DNA from 3 places in the Kocuria sp. UBA5001 genome. Region 2 is predicted to be linked to each of the others. Evidence: riboswitches for the same ligand, from Rfam matches in the RefSeq annotation. Region 2 holds a riboswitch; each other region holds the start of a gene.
What was found. A riboswitch is a leader RNA that binds a small molecule or an ion and turns the genes downstream of it on or off. The one in region 2 is predicted to bind thiamine pyrophosphate.

Region 1 (5,418 bases), on a different contig from region 2:
AGCACATTGCCCTCGCGGTCCTTGACAACGGTGCCGTCCGGGACGGAGAGCACCAGGTCCTGGCCCTTGAAGCCGTGGCGCATGTCTCCCTTGCCCGGCTCGCCGTTCGGGGCCTTCTGGTGCGGGGCGTGGTGGAAGCCCAGCAGCGTGGTGGACTGCCCGTCCACGCGCAGGATCACCGACCCGCCGTCGCCCCCGTTGCCGCCGTCCGGTCCGCCCAGGGGCTTGAACTTCTCGCGCTTGACGGACACGCAGCCGTGGCCCCCGTTGCCGCCGGTGGCGTGCACGACGACTCGATCAACAAAACTGGCCACGTGGCTCCTCGGGATCTGGGTGGCCCGCCGTGCGCGGGACCCGTTGGTCTCTGGTGAAAAGAATAGAGGGTGAGCGCGTAGAGCGCCCACCCTCTAGTGGTCGTCACCGCACGAGTCGGCGACGGGTGGACCCTGGGGTCCGGAAGAACTGACTACTCGGCGGTCTGGATGTTGACCACGCGGCGGCCACGGCGGGTGCCGAACTCGACGACACCGGCGGCCAGGGCGAACAGTGTGTCGTCCTTGCCGCGACCCATGTTCAGGCCGGGGTGGAAGTGCGTTCCGCGCTGACGGACGATGATCTCGCCGGCGTTGACGGACTGGCCGCCGAAGCGCTTCACGCCCAGGTACTGGGCGTTGGAGTCACGGCCGTTGCGAGTGGAGCTCGCACCCTTCTTGTGTGCCATGGTGTGTGCCTACCTTCGTTGAAAATGTATCGGGGACCGGGAGGATCAGGCGTTGATGCCGGTGATCTTGACGGTGGTCAGCTCGGCGCGGAAGCCCTGACGCTTCTTGTAACCGGTCTTGTTCTTGTACTTCATGATCGAGATCTTGGGACCGCGCAGGTCCTCGATGATCTCGGCCGTGACCTTGACGTCGGCCAGGGTCTTGGAGTCGGAGGTGACCTTGTCCCCATCGACCAGCAGCAGCGCAGGAAGCTCTACGGTGCTGCCTGCCTCGCCGGCGACGCGGTCAAGGGTCACGAGGTCTCCTACGGAAACCTTCTCCTGGCGGCCGCCTGCGCGGACAATCGCGTACACCACTTGGGAACTCACTTCTCTCGACATCTATGGACTGCGTGTGTGGGTCGGGCGGACTCCTGGATGCTGCGAATGTCGAGTCAGCCCGCTGCGGTGGTCGAGGACCGACCGCGTACCACGTGGCTGTCGCATCAGAACAGGGTGTTCGCCCGAGTGTGCCGCTCCCGCGTGCGGATCATAGATATGACGCACAGCGATGCCCGGCACCGACAGCCCAGACTACCCCATGCGGGGAAGTCACGCCAATCACCCCTCCTTGCTGCTCCCCCGCGCGGTCTGGGCGAAGAATGCCAGTTCGAGTCGGCACGCCCGCAGGAACGCGCGCCGCATCTCGGAGCGGCTCGCCGGGTTGGCGACGGCAGCCGCGCGGTCCACGGCGCGGCGCACCGTATCGGTGGCCGCCTGGAACCCCGGATCGCTGTAGGTGGCCAGCCAGTCCGCGTACGGATGCTCTTCCCACCCCACCGCGCGGGCACGCTCCATGAGCTCGGTCCCCACATGGGCGTAGAGCCAGTAGCAGGGCAGGATGGCCGCCGCTCCCACGGCGAAGCCGTCCTGCCCGGTGCGGGCCAGCAGGAAATCCGCGTAGGCGCTCGTGGTCTCGGACGGCTCGTGGGGTGCCCGCCCGGCCAGGCGGGCCCGGTGCAGGGCGGTCTCCGCGGTGACCACCGATGCCGAGGCAGACGCGAAGTGCTCCCGGGTGTCCTCGTCCGGGGCGGCCGCGGCGAGCAGGGCCAGCGCGCGGGAGTAGTACTCGAGGTACTGCATGTCCTGGTCCAGGTACCACTCGAACGCCTCGGGTCCCAGGGTGCCGTTCCCCAGGCCCCGGATGAAGTCCAGCTGCGCGATCTGCTCCCGGATCTCGGCGCTGTCCACCCACAGCTCGTCGGTGAACCGATCGCCCGGGACCAGGTCGCCGGCGGATGGCTCCCTTGGCGAGACGTCCGAGGCCGCCGGGGCTCCCTGCGTGGCTGCGCCCGCGGGGGCGGCGCCGTCCGGGTCCGCTGCCTCGGTGGCGTCGGCGGCGCAGGCCTCGGCCAGGAACTGCGGGTCCGTGACCAGGGCCTGTACGTGGTGCATGTGGTGCACCGGGCCGTTGCCGTGGCCCACGTGCAGGGTGTCCGCGATGCGCAGTGCGGCCCGCAGCCACTCGCGGGCCGTACCGATGCCCCCGGCCCAGTCCCCCGTGCGAGCCACCACGGTGGCCACGGCGGAGGACAGTGAGCAGCCCGTGCCGTGGGTGTTGCGTGTGACCACGCGCGGTCCGGTGAACTCGGCCACCGGCTCGTGGACGCCCGGGACCACGAGGGCGTCCGGCGTGAGCTCGCCGCCCAGGTGCCCGCCCTTGACGAGCACGCGCGTGCCGAAGGCGTCGGAGACGGCGCGGCCCTGCGCGAGCGCCTCGTCCCACGTGGTGGCCACGGGGCGCTCCGCGAGCACCGCCAACTCGGGAAGGTTCGGGGTGATGAGGTCCGCCGCGGGCAGCAGTCCGCGCAGAGCCTCCTCCGCCTCGCGCTCCAGCAGCCGCCCGCCGGCGGTGGCGACCATCACGGGGTCGACAACGACCACGGGCGCGCGACCGGCCGCGAGCCACTCCCGGACCGTCTCGATGACGTCCACGGAACCGAGCATCCCCACCTTCACGGCGTCGAGCTCGACATCGTCCGAGACCGCGTCCAGCTGCGCGCGCAGAATGTCGACGGGAGGGGTGTGCACGCTGCGCACGCCCTGCGTGTTCTGGGCGACCACCGCGGTGACAACGCTGAGGCCGTAGCCGCCCATCGCGGCGATCGACTTCAGGTCCGCGGCGTGGCCAGCGCCGCCGGTGGGGTCCGTCCCGGCGATCGACAGGACGCGGGGCACGGTGAGGACGGGTGCGGTGTCCACGACATCCCTTCGCTAGTGCGAGCTAGATCAGGTTCGACGGGTGTGTTCTCAGCCGCGTGGCGCGGCACCCCGTGTGTGCTCCACCGATCATGCCACAGGGGCGCCCGGATCCCTCCGGACGCCCCTGCGGCATCGGTTCACCTCTCGCACCAGTGGGGTGCGGCGGCGTTCACTCTCCCTTGCGGGTCATCGTGATGTCCTGGGCCTTCACACCCACGCCCACCACGGTGGGCTGCCCGTCCATGGTCGCGGCCTTCTTCGGGCCGGTGGCCGCCGCGGTGAAGCGGCTGACGGTGGACTTCTGCGCCTCGTACTCCTGGGTGGTCACGCTCGCTGTGCCGGGGGCGGCAGCCGGCGCCACCGCACGGCGCGAGCCACGACGACGCCGCGCCGGTGCCGGCGTCTCGGCCGCTGGCTGGGCAGTGGTGGCGGGAACGCCGGAACGGCTGCCCGCGCCCCCGTTCTGCGCGGGCGCTGCGGTCTTTCCGGTGGATGTCGGGGCGTTCGACTCCGCGTCCTGACGGCCGCCCTGCTCGGCACCACCGTCGCGTCCTGCGCGGCGGCTGCCCTGGCGGGACCCGCCACGGCCGTTGGACGAACGGTTGCGGGAGCTGCCCCCGCGCGAGCCGGAATCAGCGGTCTCGGGGCCCTTGCCCTCGGAGCCGTCGAAGCTCTCGGACTCCGGCGCACCGGATCCGCCACGGTTCTTCCCCGACTGCGCGGAGTCACCGGAGGTCTCCTCTGTGAACGCCGCCGTCAGCGAGTCCAGCGAGAGCGACTCCCCGGGCCCTGCGACGTCACGCGCGCCGGAGCGGTCCTGGCCGGACTGTCCCTGCGGGAGTTCGATGACCTCGCCGTGGATCGTGACGCTGGAGGAGCTGTCCGCACCCTCGGAGGAGTCTCCCGCGTCCGCCGAGCCCTCCTGCTGGGTGCCATTCTCCTCGCCCTGCGGCCCACGGCCCCGGCTGCGCTTGCCGCGGCGCTTCTTGCGGCGGCGGCCGCCGTCGGACTCGCCGTCCGAGGTGCTGCGGTTGTCCAAGTCCCCGTGGGTGCCCGCGGAGCCGTGAGTCTCGGGAGTACCGTCCGTGTCCGAGCCCTGCCGGTTCTGGCCGCCACCCTGCGGGGTGGCCTCGGCACCGGAACCGTGCTGCGCGGCGTCGTCGTCCTCGTGCGTGGAGGCTGAGGCGATGTTCGCGAGCGCAGCGCGGGTGGCCTCGGCGCGGGCCTGGTTCTCCTGCTCCTCCGAGCCCGCGCCCCGGTTCTGGGACTTGGAGTGCCCCTGCTGCTGGTTGCTTTGGGGCTTGCCGGAGCGAGAGCGCTTGCGCTCGTTGCGGTTGCCACGGTGGTCCGTGGGCGCGGCGCTGGAGCGGCCCTGGAGCGGGTGGTCGTGGACGACGACGCCGCGTCCCGCGCACTCCTCGCAGGGCTCCGAGAAGACTTCGAGCAGTCCGGTGCCCATGCGCTTGCGCGTCATCTGCACGAGACCCAGCGAGGTCACCTCGGCCACCTGGTGCTTGGTGCGGTCCCGGCCCAGGCACTCCACGAGCCGGCGCAGCACGAGGTCGCGGTTGGACTCGAGCACCATGTCGATGAAGTCGACCACAATGATCCCGCCGATGTCCCGCAGCCGCAGCTGGCGCACGATCTCCTCGGCAGCCTCCAGGTTGTTCTTGGTGACGGTCTCCTCGAGGTTGCCGCCGGAGCCCGTGAACTTGCCCGTGTTGACGTCCACCACGGTCATGGCCTCGGTGCGGTCGATCACCAGGGAGCCACCGGAGGGCAGGAACACCTTGCGCTCCAGCGCCTTGTGGATCTGCTCCTCCACGCGCATGTGCTCGAAGAGGTCCTCGTCCTCGGTCCAGCGGTGCAGCCGGTCCAGCAGGTCCGGGGCCACGTAGGTCACGTAGGCCTCGATGTTGTCCCACGCCTGCTCGCCCTGGACCACCATGGCGGTGAAGTCCTCGTTGAAGACGTCGCGGACGGTCTTGATGGTCAGGTCCGGCTCCGCGTAGAGCATCTCCGGGGCGAGCGTCTTGGTGGACGCGGCCTTCTCCTGGATCTGCTCCCACTGGGACCGCAGCCGGTTGATGTCGTTGGTCAGCTCCGTCTCGGAGGCACCCTCCGCCGCGGTGCGCACGATCACGCCCGCGCCCTCGGGCAGGCGGTCCTTGAGGATCTTCTTCAGCCGCTGCCGCTCGACGTCCGGCAGCTTGCGGGAGATCCCCGTCATAGAGCCTCCTGGCACGTACACGAGGTAGCGGCCGGGCAGCGAGACCTGGCTCGTCAGGCGTGCACCCTTGTGGCCCACCGGATCCTTGGTGACCTGCACGAGGACGGCGTCCCCTGACTTCAGGGCGTTCTCGATCTTGCGGGGCTTCTTGCCGAGCTCGGCGGCGTCCCAGTCCACCTCACCGGCGTAGAGCACGGCGTTGCGGCCGCGCCCGATGTCCACGAAC
Region 2 (5,418 bases):
TCGGACCCCGCCCTGACCCGCACCCTGACCGACTTCCTGCTGGGGCGCGCAGACGGCTGATGCAGGCGGGCGAGGGCCGATCCGTGATCACTGCCAGATGTAGCGGTGCGTCCCCATTCCCATCGACAGGACAAGAGCACCGACTGCCGTCACGACGACCGCCACCCCCACGAGCACGTCCACCCGGCTGTAGTGCAGGGGACGGGCCCAGGTGCGCGGTCCCGCCCCGAACCCTCGCGCCTCCATGGTCATGGCCAGCCGGGTCGCGCGGCGCAGGGACTGGACGAGCAGGGTGAACGCCTGACCGCCGAATTCTCCGGCCACACCCCACGGCGTGTGGGATCCTCCGGCCCCGCGGGCGCGGCGAGCAGCCGTCAGGACGCTCCACTCGGTGATCATGACCTCCACGAGACGCATCGCAGCCAGGGCAGCCAGGACGAAGCGCGCGGGCAGCTTGAGCGTCTGGGCGAGACCGTCCGCGAGGTCCGTGGGGTCGGTGGTCAGCAGCACCGTGATCCCAGGCAGGGCGATGGCCAGCCCGCGCAGCGCGATTGCCCCGCCAGCCGCGAGAGATCCGGTGGTCACGGTGATCCATCCGAGCTGCAGCAGAACGGGGCCACCGGCGTCGGAGAGCATCGCCGTTCCCCAGCCACTGATCAGGGCTGCCACGAGGATCGGCCACAGCCGCGTGAGCAGCCGCAGCGGTCGCATGCCCACCCCCGCGAGCAGGAGCAGCTGACCCCCCAGGGCCACCGCGTTCGTCACGGGATCGGCGCTGAGCACGATCACCACGGTGATCAGCAGCGCACCGAGCAGCTTCACCACGGGATTCGCCCGGGCCAGCAGCCCGCTCCGGGGGCCGAAGATGCCCGGTGTTGCCGTGGTGCTCATGAGCCCAGCCCCACTTCCTCCGCGTCGAGCGCGGTCATGAGGTCCCGGTCGTGCGTCACTGCCACCACGGCCGTGCCCCTGTCCATCTCTTCCACCAGGAGATCCACGAGTTCCTTCCAGGTGCGGGCGTCCTGGCCGAACGTGGGCTCGTCGAGGATCACCACTGCGGGTGCCGCTGCGAGCACCGTGGCTACGGAGAGCCGACGCTTCTGGCCCCCGGAGAGCGTGAAGGGGTTGGCCCCGGCCAGGTCCTCCAGGCGCAGCCGCCGCAGCAGGTCCGCGACCCGGGCGTCGTCGGCCGTCACGTCCCGCCGCGGCTTTGAGCGCTCCGAGTGGCGGCGCAGCTGCTCCGGACCGAATTCGAGCTCCTCCCGCACCGTTGAGCGCAGGAACTGGTGCTCGGGGTGCTGGAACACGGTGCCCACCCTCGAGATCAGCTCGCTGCCGTCCCACAGGCCAGGATCCGGTGGCGCGTCATCTGCCAGGACGGCGGAGGCTCGCACCGTGCCGCGCACGGGCACCAGGAGACCGGCCAGTGTGAGGGCGAGCGTCGACTTCCCGGCCCCGTTGGGTCCGGTGACGGCCAGGGCGCGGCCCGCGCGGACGTCCAGCGTGATGTGCTCGGCCGCGGGCGGGAAGTCCACCACTCTGCGTGCCGGCGCCTCGAGAGTTTCGCCACGTCGCCACGACCTGCGGGCCCGACGCCGCTCGCGCGCCACCACTCGACGCGACGGCTGGATGCGGGAGACTCCCAGCTCCCGGGCGCTGAGGAGGACCGCACCGTCCCGGGGCGCAGGGCTCCCCGCGGCGTGCGGGGGACGGTCTCGACCGGAGCGCGCGGTGCCCGCACCGCGTGGGCACTCGTCCCCGCCGTCGGGACCCTCGGCCGCCGCGTCGACCTCGACAGCTCTGCGGTGGGCGGGCGGACGCGTCGTCGGAACCCAGTCCGGAACCCACGTGCCCTGCGCCTGCAGCAGCTTCCGGGCATCGTGGAGCGTCTCCCGGGTGGGGCCGTCGAAGGCCACCGAGCCGTGGTCGTCGAGCACGATCACCCGGTGCACCACCGGTTCCCACAGTGCAACACGGTGCTCCACGACCACCAGGGTAGTGCCGTCCTGCCGGACGGCCCGGGACACGGCCCGGCAGAGTTCCACCGCTCCCTCGTGGTCCACGCTGGCCGTCGGCTCGTCGAGCAGCAGCAGGCGGGGCCGCATGGCCATGACACCCGCGAGCGCCAGGCGCTGCTTCTGACCACCGGACAGCGCCGTGGTGGAGTGCTCCAGGGGGAGGTGGAGACCGACCCTGTCCAGCGCCTCGTGGACGCGCGGCCAGATCTGCTCACGGGGAACGGCCAGGTTCTCGAGACCGAACGCGACGTCGTCCCCGATCCGCGAGAGAACCACCTGCGTCTCCGGATCCTGGTGCATGAAGCCCACGGCCCCCCGCGCGTCGCGCGGGTCGGCGCCGTCGACCGTCAGTTCACCCGATCGGGACTGCCCGTCCGGATCCTGCTCCACACCCGCCAGGGCCTGCAGCAGGGTGGACTTGCCGGCACCGGAAGGACCCAGGAGCAGAACGCGCTCCCCTGCACCGATCTGCGCATCCACCCCCGCGAGGCTCGGGTTCTGGCGCCCGGGGTAGTGCCAGCCGAAGTTCTCGAGACAGACCGACGCGCCCACCGGGATGGTGGCCGACGCGGCTGTCATCGCCGGCGCGCGGCGCCGGATGCGAGGGCGCTGAGGACGCCCGTGGCCTGCAGCGCACGCACCACGAGCCACATCAGGGCGCCGGCGATCACGGCGCCGGAGAGCGTGGTGAACACGGCGTAGACCAGTTTCTGGTCCGTGGCCCACTCGTAGTTGTACAAGATGTTCTCGCTCACGGCGAGGAAGAGCCCGGAGACCGCGCCGCCCGCTGTGGCCGTGAGGAGCCCGAAGCTGCGGTAGCGGGTCAGCAGGAAGACGATCTCCACCCCCAGGCCCTGGATCACCCCGGAGAGGACCACGAGCCATCCCGCGTGGGTGCCCAGGAACATCTCCAGCACGGCCGCGAGCAGCTCACAGAAGATCGCGGCACCCGGCTTGCGGATGATCAGTGCACCGAGCGTGCCGGCCACGAGCCAGCCGCCCACGATGAGCCCGCCCGCGGGCGGATACGCCACGGACCCCGCAGAGACGGCCGGGGCGAGCAGGTTGGACCACAGCCAGAAGACCACCGCGCACACCGCCGCGAGAACGGAGGCGACCACGATGTCCACCACCCGCCACGAGTGCCGCCGGGAATTGCGTCCCTGGGGCGTTCGCGTGGATCTGGTGCCGACCTGTGTCATGTGAATCCTCCTGAAGATTCCAGGAGGGGAAGGCTCGCGTCCACGGGTGCGGACGGGTCCCTGAGATGCTCGACTCCCTAGCGCCGGTATGAACCGGATCAGGTTCGAGGGTCTGCGCTCACACGCACTCTCAGCGCCGCGGTGGCGCTCCCCTGTCGTTGAGTCGCCAGTCTAGACCACGGCACGCACGAGGGCCGGGTGCGTCGCGCACCCGGCCCTCGTGTGCAGGACCTCCCGGGCGCTCGGCCCGGTGGGGTACCTCAGATCTCGGACTGCGAGGTCTTGCCGGAGTCCTTCTTCTCGGACTCCATCTTGGACATCTGGCGGGCGATTCCCACCTTAATGACGGTGCCCACCACGCCGGTGATCATGGCCCACAGGATGATGTCCCGCCAGGCCTCGTCCTCATCCGGGTTCTTGGCGGGGGGTTCGTTGCCGGTGACCTGCTTCCACACCGCGGACAGGCCCTTGTTCGCGAGTGCCACGCCGCCCAGGGACGCCACGGTGCCGAGGATGTCCATCGCCTTGTTCATGAGGTGCTCCTTCTCGTCGCGAGTGCCGACGGCGCTCGGGGGCCGACGGCGTGCTGCTTCCTCCCCCAGCATACGAAACTCGGCGCGTGGCTGGGCGGTGCGGGGCGCGGTTCACCCGGAAATTATGTCCTCAGCGTGATTCCTCGTGCCCGGCGCGGGCTACAACGTCCCGCAGCTCGTCCTGCATGAGGTTCTCCTCGTGCAGGTGCTTGGAGCGGTATGCGGCCCGGCCCACCATGTGCGCGGAGACCGGTGCGGTGAGCAGCTGGAAGACCCACGCGAGGATCAGCAGCGGGATCATGCGCGGCTCCCCGCTCTCGATGGCCACGGCCGTGAGCATGAGGAACAGGCCGAAGACCTGCGGCTTGGTGCCCGCGTGCATGCGCGAGAGCAGGTCCGGGAAGCGCACCAGGCCGATCGCGGCGGACAGGGACATCAGGGCACCCAGCACCAGGCACAGCAGGGCGATCACGTCCAGGACGGTGTGCCAGCTCATGAACGCTCCAGCCCCACGTTGCGCGCCACCGTGACGGAGCCCAGGAAGCCCACCAGGGAGACGATCACGAGCAGGATGATGTTGTTGGTGTGGTGGTTGTAGACCATGTCCACGGCCAGGCACGCCCCCACGATGGCAAGCAGCACGTCCGAGGCGATCACGCGGTCCAGCAGGGAGGGCCCCTTCGCCAGTCGGTAGATGGTCCCGGCGGCGGCCAGGGCGAGGATCGCCCCGCACAGCCACACGGCGACGTCGAGCATTGTCATGAGCGCTCCTCCCCGTGGCCGGTGTCGGCCTCGTCCATCTCGTGCGTGGGCGACTCGAGCGCCCCGGTGGCCTCCGTGTTGTCGGAATCCCCGACCACGGTCAGCAGCTTCAGGTCCTCCCGGGTGCCCATGATGCGGATCCAGGCGGCCTCGATGTCCAGTGCGGAGCGCCGGAACGCCTCCGCCTGCTCGGGCGTGGAGATGTCCAGCACGTGGAAGTAGAGGATCCCGTTGCCGCGGTCCACCTCCACCACCAGGGACCCGGGGATCAACGCCATCGTGTGGCCCACGGCCGTCATGAGCAGGTCGTTGTTCTGGCGCAGGGGCACCCCCAGCACGGCGTTGCACACCCTCGGGCCCTGCGTGACCGCAAGCCAGAAGACCTGGAAGCTGGCCTTGGCCACCTGCCAGATAAACGTGGGCACGAACAGCGCGAAGTGCACCACGTTGAAGCGCCCGGACAGGCGCACGGGCGGCAGGGTCAGCAGGCGGGTGACGAGCAGCGCGAGCAACAGCCCGAAAACCAGGTTCCCGATGCTCCAGTCACCCCACAGCGCACCCCACACCACCACGAGCCACAGGATCAGCGGCAGCTCGGCGCGCAGGGAGTTGCGCGAACGGCGTCGCACCGCGGACGTGCTCATCGGCTCTCCTCACTTGCGCCGCCGTGACCCTCGGGGTGCAGGACGGCATTGACGTAGCGGTCCGGGTGCACCAGGTTCTCCGCGGAGTTGTCCGCGAGGTCGAACAGCGGCCCCGCGAAGACGGTGAGAGCCACGCCCACCACCACCAGGGCCGAGGTGGCACCCACCATGGTCCGCGGCAGCAACACCACCGGCGACCGCCCCGAGAACCTGCTGCCGGGCTTCCTCACGACCGCGCGCGAGGTGCGGGGACGCCTGC
Region 3 (5,418 bases), on a different contig from region 2:
ACCCCATGGCGCGGGTGGCCGAGGTGGTGCTCGCGCCGCTGCGGCCCCTGATGTGATCCGGGAGACCTGAGGGGACGACGCCGCCGCGTTCCGGCACCCACGCCGGTCGCCTCGTCGCCGGGGCCCGATCTGCGCCTCCACCCGGGCCTCCACCCGGAGCCAGGATCCGCCTGCTCGTCTCCGCACGACGCCGCCGCGCCCCACGAACGGGGCGCGGCGGCGTCGTCCTGCCCGGCTCAGACCTGCGAGAGGTGACCGCGCAGCGTGGTGGCGGTGTACTCGGTGCGGAACAGGCCGCGGCGCTGCAGCTCCGGGACCACGAGGTCCACGAAATCGGCGAGGGAGTCCGGCTGCACGGGCGGCATGAGGTTGAAGCCGTCCGCACCACCCTTCTCCAGCCACTCCTGCATCTGGTCGGCGATGCTCTGCGGCGTGCCCACCATGGTGCAGTGCCCGCCGCCGGCGGCCAGGCGCCCGAGCAGCTGCCGGACGGTGGGGTTCTCGGCCTCGACGATGCGCAGGATGGTGCCGTAGCGCCCCTGCGGACCGGTGAACTTCTCCAGGGGCGGCAGCGGGGGAACGGGCGCGTCCAGCTCCCGCTGGGAGCAGTCCTGCTCCACGAACGTGGAGAGCTGCGCGAGGGACTGCTCCACGGGCAGCAGCCGGTCCACGCGGTCCTGCTTGGCGAGGGCCTCCTCGTGGGTGCGGCCCACGTAGGTGACCAGCCCGGGCATCACGGCCACGGACTCCGGATCGCGGCCGGCCCGCGCGACCTCCGCCTTGACCGAGGAGTAGTACTCCTGGGCGGCCGGGAGGTCGTAGGCCACGGCGTAGATCCCCTCCGCGTAGTCCCCGGCCAGGGCCTTGCCGGGCCCGGACGCACCGGCCTGGAACAGCACCGGCTCGCCCTGCGGGGAGCGCGGGACCGTGAGGGGTCCGTCCACCAGGAAGTGGCGGCCCTCGTGGTCCAGGCGGTGCAGCTTGGAGGGGTCCGCCCACTGGCCCTCGGGGTCCGCGGTGACGGCGTCTTCGTCCCAGCTGGCCCACAGGGCGCGGGCCACCTGCACGAACTCGCGGGCGCGCTCGTAGCGCTCGTCCTTGGGCGGCATGGCCCGGTAGCCGTGGTTGCGGGCTTCCGCATCCCACATGGAGGTCACCACGTTCCAGCCCGCCCGGCCGCCCGAGATGTGGTCCAGGGATGCGAGCATCCGGGCCGCGTGGAACGGGGCGAAGAACGTGGAAGAGACCGTGCACACCAGGCCGATGCGCTCGGTGGCGCGCGCCATCGCGGACAGCGCCGTGAGCGGTTCCAGTGCCCAGACCGGACCGCCGGAGACGTCGCCCACGCTGTGGCCGTCCGCGAAGAACACGGCGTCGAACAGGCCACGCTCGGCGGTCTGCGCGAGTTCCTCGTAGTAGGTGATGTCCGTGAGGCGGTGCACCGAGGAGTTCGGGGCGCGCCACGCCGCCTGGTGGTGGCCGGCGCCGTAGAGGAACGCGTTGAGGTGGAGGCGGCGGGCCGGTGTCTTTGTTGTCGACGACGCCGCAGCGGCCGTCCCGAGCGTCGGCCCGGCTTCGGGGGTGGTTGCCGACGCCGCGCCCCCGGCAGGTGCCGTGCGCGCGGGACCGGGCTGGGCGGCGTCGTCGTGCGGGGAGGGGACGGCCATGTCAGTCCATCACCAGCCCGCCGTCGACCACCAGGTTCTGGCCGGTGACCCCGCGGGACCAGTCCGAGGCGAAGAACAGGGCGGTGTTCGCGAACTCCTCAGGGGTGGTCACGCGGCCCAGGGGGGTGCCGGCGGCGATGAAGTCGAAGACCTCGTCCGGGGTGGCGGCGCTCGCGTCCGTGGTGCGCAGCAGGCCACCGGAGATCATGTTCACGGTGATGCCCTGCGGGCCGAGGTCCTTGGCGGCGGTGCGGGTGAGCGCGAGCAGGGCGGCCTTCGCGGCGGTGTAGTCGTGGTAGGGGACCACCGGGTTCTGGAAGAGGTTGGTGCCGATGTTGATGATGCGCCCCTCACCGGCCTGGCCCATGCCCGGGGTGACCGCCTGCATCACGTTGAGGGCGCCCACCACGGCGCCGTGGAACTGCTGCGTGAGGTTCTCGGCGGTCAGGTGCTCCAGGGTGGGGCGGGCGTCCCCGTTGAAGCTGAAGTCCACCAGGGCGTTGTTCACGGCCACCGTGATCGGCGCGCCGAAGTGCTCCCGGGCCTGGGTGACCATGTCCCGCACCTGGTGGGCATCGGTCACGTCCGCCTGGACGGCGAGCGCCCTGTCCTCCCCGAGCTCACGGACCAGCGCCCGGGCGCGGTCCTCGCTCGCGTGGTAGTTCACGACGACGCGCGCACCCTCGCGCGCGAATGCCCGGCTGAGGTGCTCCCCGAGCCCACGGGCTCCGCCGGTGACCAGGACGATGGCGTTCTCGATCCGCATGCTCACTCCTGTGGCTCACGGCGAAGAAAGCGGTGCGCCACCTGCGCGGTGCGACCGTGACATCCCTTCGCCAGTACTAACTGGACAGGTTCGACGGGTGTCATCTCAGCCGCCTTGGCTTCACGCTCCGTGCGCCCGGTGGGGCTGGAGGGAAGGGTGGCGGCACCCCGTGTCACTGGTGGTCAGTGTAGTCAGGGAGGTTTGGCGAGGATCAAGTGAGCGGATTGACCGGGAAGGATGGGGTCGCAGGGAACCCTGATAGGAAAGTGGCGAGACCAAATAACCGGCAGCGCGCTCGGCGGAGGGGCACGGCAGCCAGAACGGAGACGGGCGAATGTCACACCGAACAGCCGCTTCGCGGGCAAGGAACGTTGGATGGGTGCTGTGGCTCGCAGCGGTACTCGCCTGGGTCGGAGGGCTTGTGGCGGAGCGACTCGTGTACTCCGGATCCCTGTCCTGCGAACTGGGCGACGGAAGCTCGATCTACGGTGAGCCGGAGTGGAGCTGGGTGCCACTGGGCCACACATGCACCTGGGAGAACGTGGGCGGCGTGACAGTCGTGGACGAGCCGTCCATGATGACTCTCGTACCGCTGCTGGTCCTGTTCCTGTGGGGAATCAGCCTGATGTTGGCTCGTGTTTCCAAGCCACAGCCGCACCGCAGTCCGGTATAACCGGTCCTGCCGGTGGCAGCTCGGTCAAGACAGGCCGTTGCTCGCGGGGCGGCGCGCCGCTCGACGGCGCTGTGCCGCGACTTCTGCACGCCGTTCTTGCACCGCCTTGGTGAAAAAGATGACGGCGAAAAGCAGTTCCAGGGTCATGAGCAGCCATGATTCCCGCGCTCCAATGAAAGTGATCAGGAAGAGGGCCACCATCGCGGACCCCTGGATCAGCAAGCCCACCGATTTCCGTTTCAGCATGCCCCCACCGTAGGCAGGTCACTGCCAGATCGTCTCGTGTCCCGGGTCGCAGCGACAGAGAAGCCGAGTGGGTTGCTGCGGGACCGCCTTTCTGAAAGCCGCCCCGGGTGCGCCACCCAAAAGCGCCCTGCTACTCTTGCTGGCTGGTGTGCCGGGAAGTCTGGTCGGCGGTAATGAGCGTGATGCCCGTCGACATTGGAGTAGTCCATGCCCCTGCACCACACGACCACCCCTGCCCACCGTGAGCCCGGATCCCCGGAGCCCGTGGTGCAGGAAGAGCCCTCCGGCTTCGTCTCGGAGCCCGGTTTCTTCAACCATCCTGAGCCCACGTGCGAGCCTGACCACCCCGCGGGCGGCGCCCTCTCCCGACTCCAGGACGTCCTGCGCCGCGAGACCGTGGCCGGCATCCTCCTGGTGGTCGCCGCCGTCATCGCCCTCGTCTGGGCCAACTCGCCCGCCGCCGACTCCTACTTCCAGCTGCGGGACCTCGAGGTCGGCTACGAGCCGTGGAACCTGAACCTCAGCCTCGGCACCTGGGCCGCGGACGGGCTGCTCGCCATCTTCTTCTTCCTCGTGGGCCTCGAGCTCAAGCGCGAGTTCGTCGCGGGTGACCTGCGGGACCTCGGGAAGGCGGCGGTGCCGATCGCGGCGGCCGTGGGCGGCGTCGTCGTCCCCGCGCTGATCTACGCGGCGGTCAACGCGACGAACCCCGAGACCCTGGGCGGCTGGGCGATCCCCACCGCCACCGATATCGCGTTTGCAGTGGCGGTGCTCGCGATCGTGGGCTCGCACCTGCCCAGCGCGCTCCGCCTCTTCCTGCTCACGCTTGCCGTGGTGGACGACCTGCTGGCCATCACGATCATCGCGGTCTTCTACACCGACGAGGTGCACGTGCTCCCGCTGCTCCTCGCGCTCGTCCCGCTGGCCGTGTTCGGGCTCCTGGCGCACCGCTTCCCCCGCTTCTTCGCGCACCGCACGTGGGCCGCCTGGGCGATCCTGGTGCCGCTGGCCGTGATCACGTGGGCCCTGGTCCACGAGGCGGGGATCCACGCCACGGTCGCGGGCGTGCTGCTCGGTTTCGCCGTCCCCGTCCTCGCGGGGAAGGCCTCCGGGGAGCCCGTGGAGCTCGCCGAGCACCTGGAGCACCGCGTCCGGCCCCTGTCCGCCGGGTTCGCGGTGCCGGTCTTCGCGTTCTTCTCCGCGGGCGTCGCGGTGGGCGGCTGGGACGGATTGACGACGGCGCTCGCCGCCCCCGTCACGCTCGGCACCATCGCGGGCCTCGTCCTGGGCAAGCCGCTGGGCATCATTGCCGCCACGTGGCTCACCACCGTGCTCACCGGGCGGAAGCTGGATCCGTCCTACCGGTGGATCGACCTGGTGGGGATCGCGCTGCTGGCCGGCATCGGGTTCACGGTGTCTCTGCTGATCTCGGAGCTCAGCTTCGACCCGTCCGCGGCCGCCGGTGACCAGGCCAAGGTGGCCGTGCTGACCGCCTCGGTCCTGGCGGCCGTGCTGGCCGGCGGTGTGCTGGCGGTCCGCAACCGCCGCTACCGCAGCGCGTCACCCCGGGTGTTCGGGAACGACGCCGCAGAGGCGTAGGGACCGGGGGCTTCCGTCCCCTGCGGTGGTCGTTGCGGAGGGCATGTGCCGGGCGCTTCCCGGGGCCGAAACTGTGTCAGTCGCGAGGTCGGATCGCGTGGAACGGAGCCGTGCCATGGCACTCCACGACGCGCTGAGGGCCCGCATCACCGGGGCCCCCAGTGAGTGACGCCGCCGGGCACAACCCGCTCGGCGTCGTCGGCGCTGAACGGGAGCGGGCTCAGCCCTCCCGCCACCACGCATCCGCCGGGGTCACTGGCACGGTGCGCTTGTGGCGGGAGCGCAGGAAGATCTGCTCCAGCTTCTCCGCGACCTCCACGTGGACGTCCTTGCCCTCGAGGTAGTCGTCGATGTCCTCGTACGTGAGGCCCAGCTCGTCCTCGTCCGTGCGGCCGGGGTTGTCGTTGAGCAGGTCCGCGGTGGGGACCTTCCCGACCAGCTGCTCCGAGGCTCCCAGGTACTCCAGC

Region 1: another riboswitch for thiamine pyrophosphate. It lies ahead of B3G12_RS12230 (bifunctional hydroxymethylpyrimidine kinase/phosphomethylpyrimidine kinase); the one in region 2 lies ahead of B3G12_RS09630 (ECF transporter S component).
Region 3: another riboswitch for thiamine pyrophosphate. It lies ahead of B3G12_RS08445 (3-oxoacyl-ACP reductase); the one in region 2 lies ahead of B3G12_RS09630 (ECF transporter S component).

The regions. Positions count from the first base shown of each region.
Region 1 is NZ_DGYR01000021.1:215,349-220,766, reverse strand. It holds gene obgE (GTPase ObgE) at 1-314, opposite strand, end outside; gene rpmA (50S ribosomal protein L27) at 467-721, opposite strand; gene rplU (50S ribosomal protein L21) at 767-1,078, opposite strand; gene B3G12_RS12230 (bifunctional hydroxymethylpyrimidine kinase/phosphomethylpyrimidine kinase) at 1,322-2,962, opposite strand; TPP riboswitch at 2,950-3,044, opposite strand; gene B3G12_RS12225 (Rne/Rng family ribonuclease) at 3,132-5,418, opposite strand, start outside.
Region 2 is NZ_DGYR01000014.1:8,832-14,249, forward strand. It holds gene B3G12_RS09615 (aminotransferase class IV) at 1-60, shown strand, start outside; gene B3G12_RS09620 (energy-coupling factor transporter transmembrane component T family protein) at 88-891, opposite strand; gene B3G12_RS09625 (ABC transporter ATP-binding protein) at 888-2,597, opposite strand; gene B3G12_RS09630 (ECF transporter S component) at 2,594-3,220, opposite strand; TPP riboswitch at 3,278-3,384, opposite strand; gene B3G12_RS09635 (DUF4235 domain-containing protein) at 3,481-3,753, opposite strand; gene mnhG (monovalent cation/H(+) antiporter subunit G) at 3,884-4,249, opposite strand; gene B3G12_RS09645 (monovalent cation/H+ antiporter complex subunit F) at 4,246-4,515, opposite strand; gene B3G12_RS09650 (Na+/H+ antiporter subunit E) at 4,512-5,159, opposite strand; gene B3G12_RS09655 (Na+/H+ antiporter subunit D) at 5,156-5,418, opposite strand, start outside.
Region 3 is NZ_DGYR01000013.1:119,253-124,670, forward strand. It holds gene B3G12_RS08435 (phospholipase D-like domain-containing protein) at 1-56, shown strand, start outside; gene B3G12_RS08440 (LLM class flavin-dependent oxidoreductase) at 237-1,667, opposite strand; gene B3G12_RS08445 (3-oxoacyl-ACP reductase) at 1,669-2,433, opposite strand; TPP riboswitch at 2,479-2,613, opposite strand; gene B3G12_RS08450 (hypothetical protein) at 3,131-3,352, opposite strand; gene nhaA (Na+/H+ antiporter NhaA) at 3,560-4,951, shown strand; gene nadE (ammonia-dependent NAD(+) synthetase) at 5,172-5,418, opposite strand, start outside.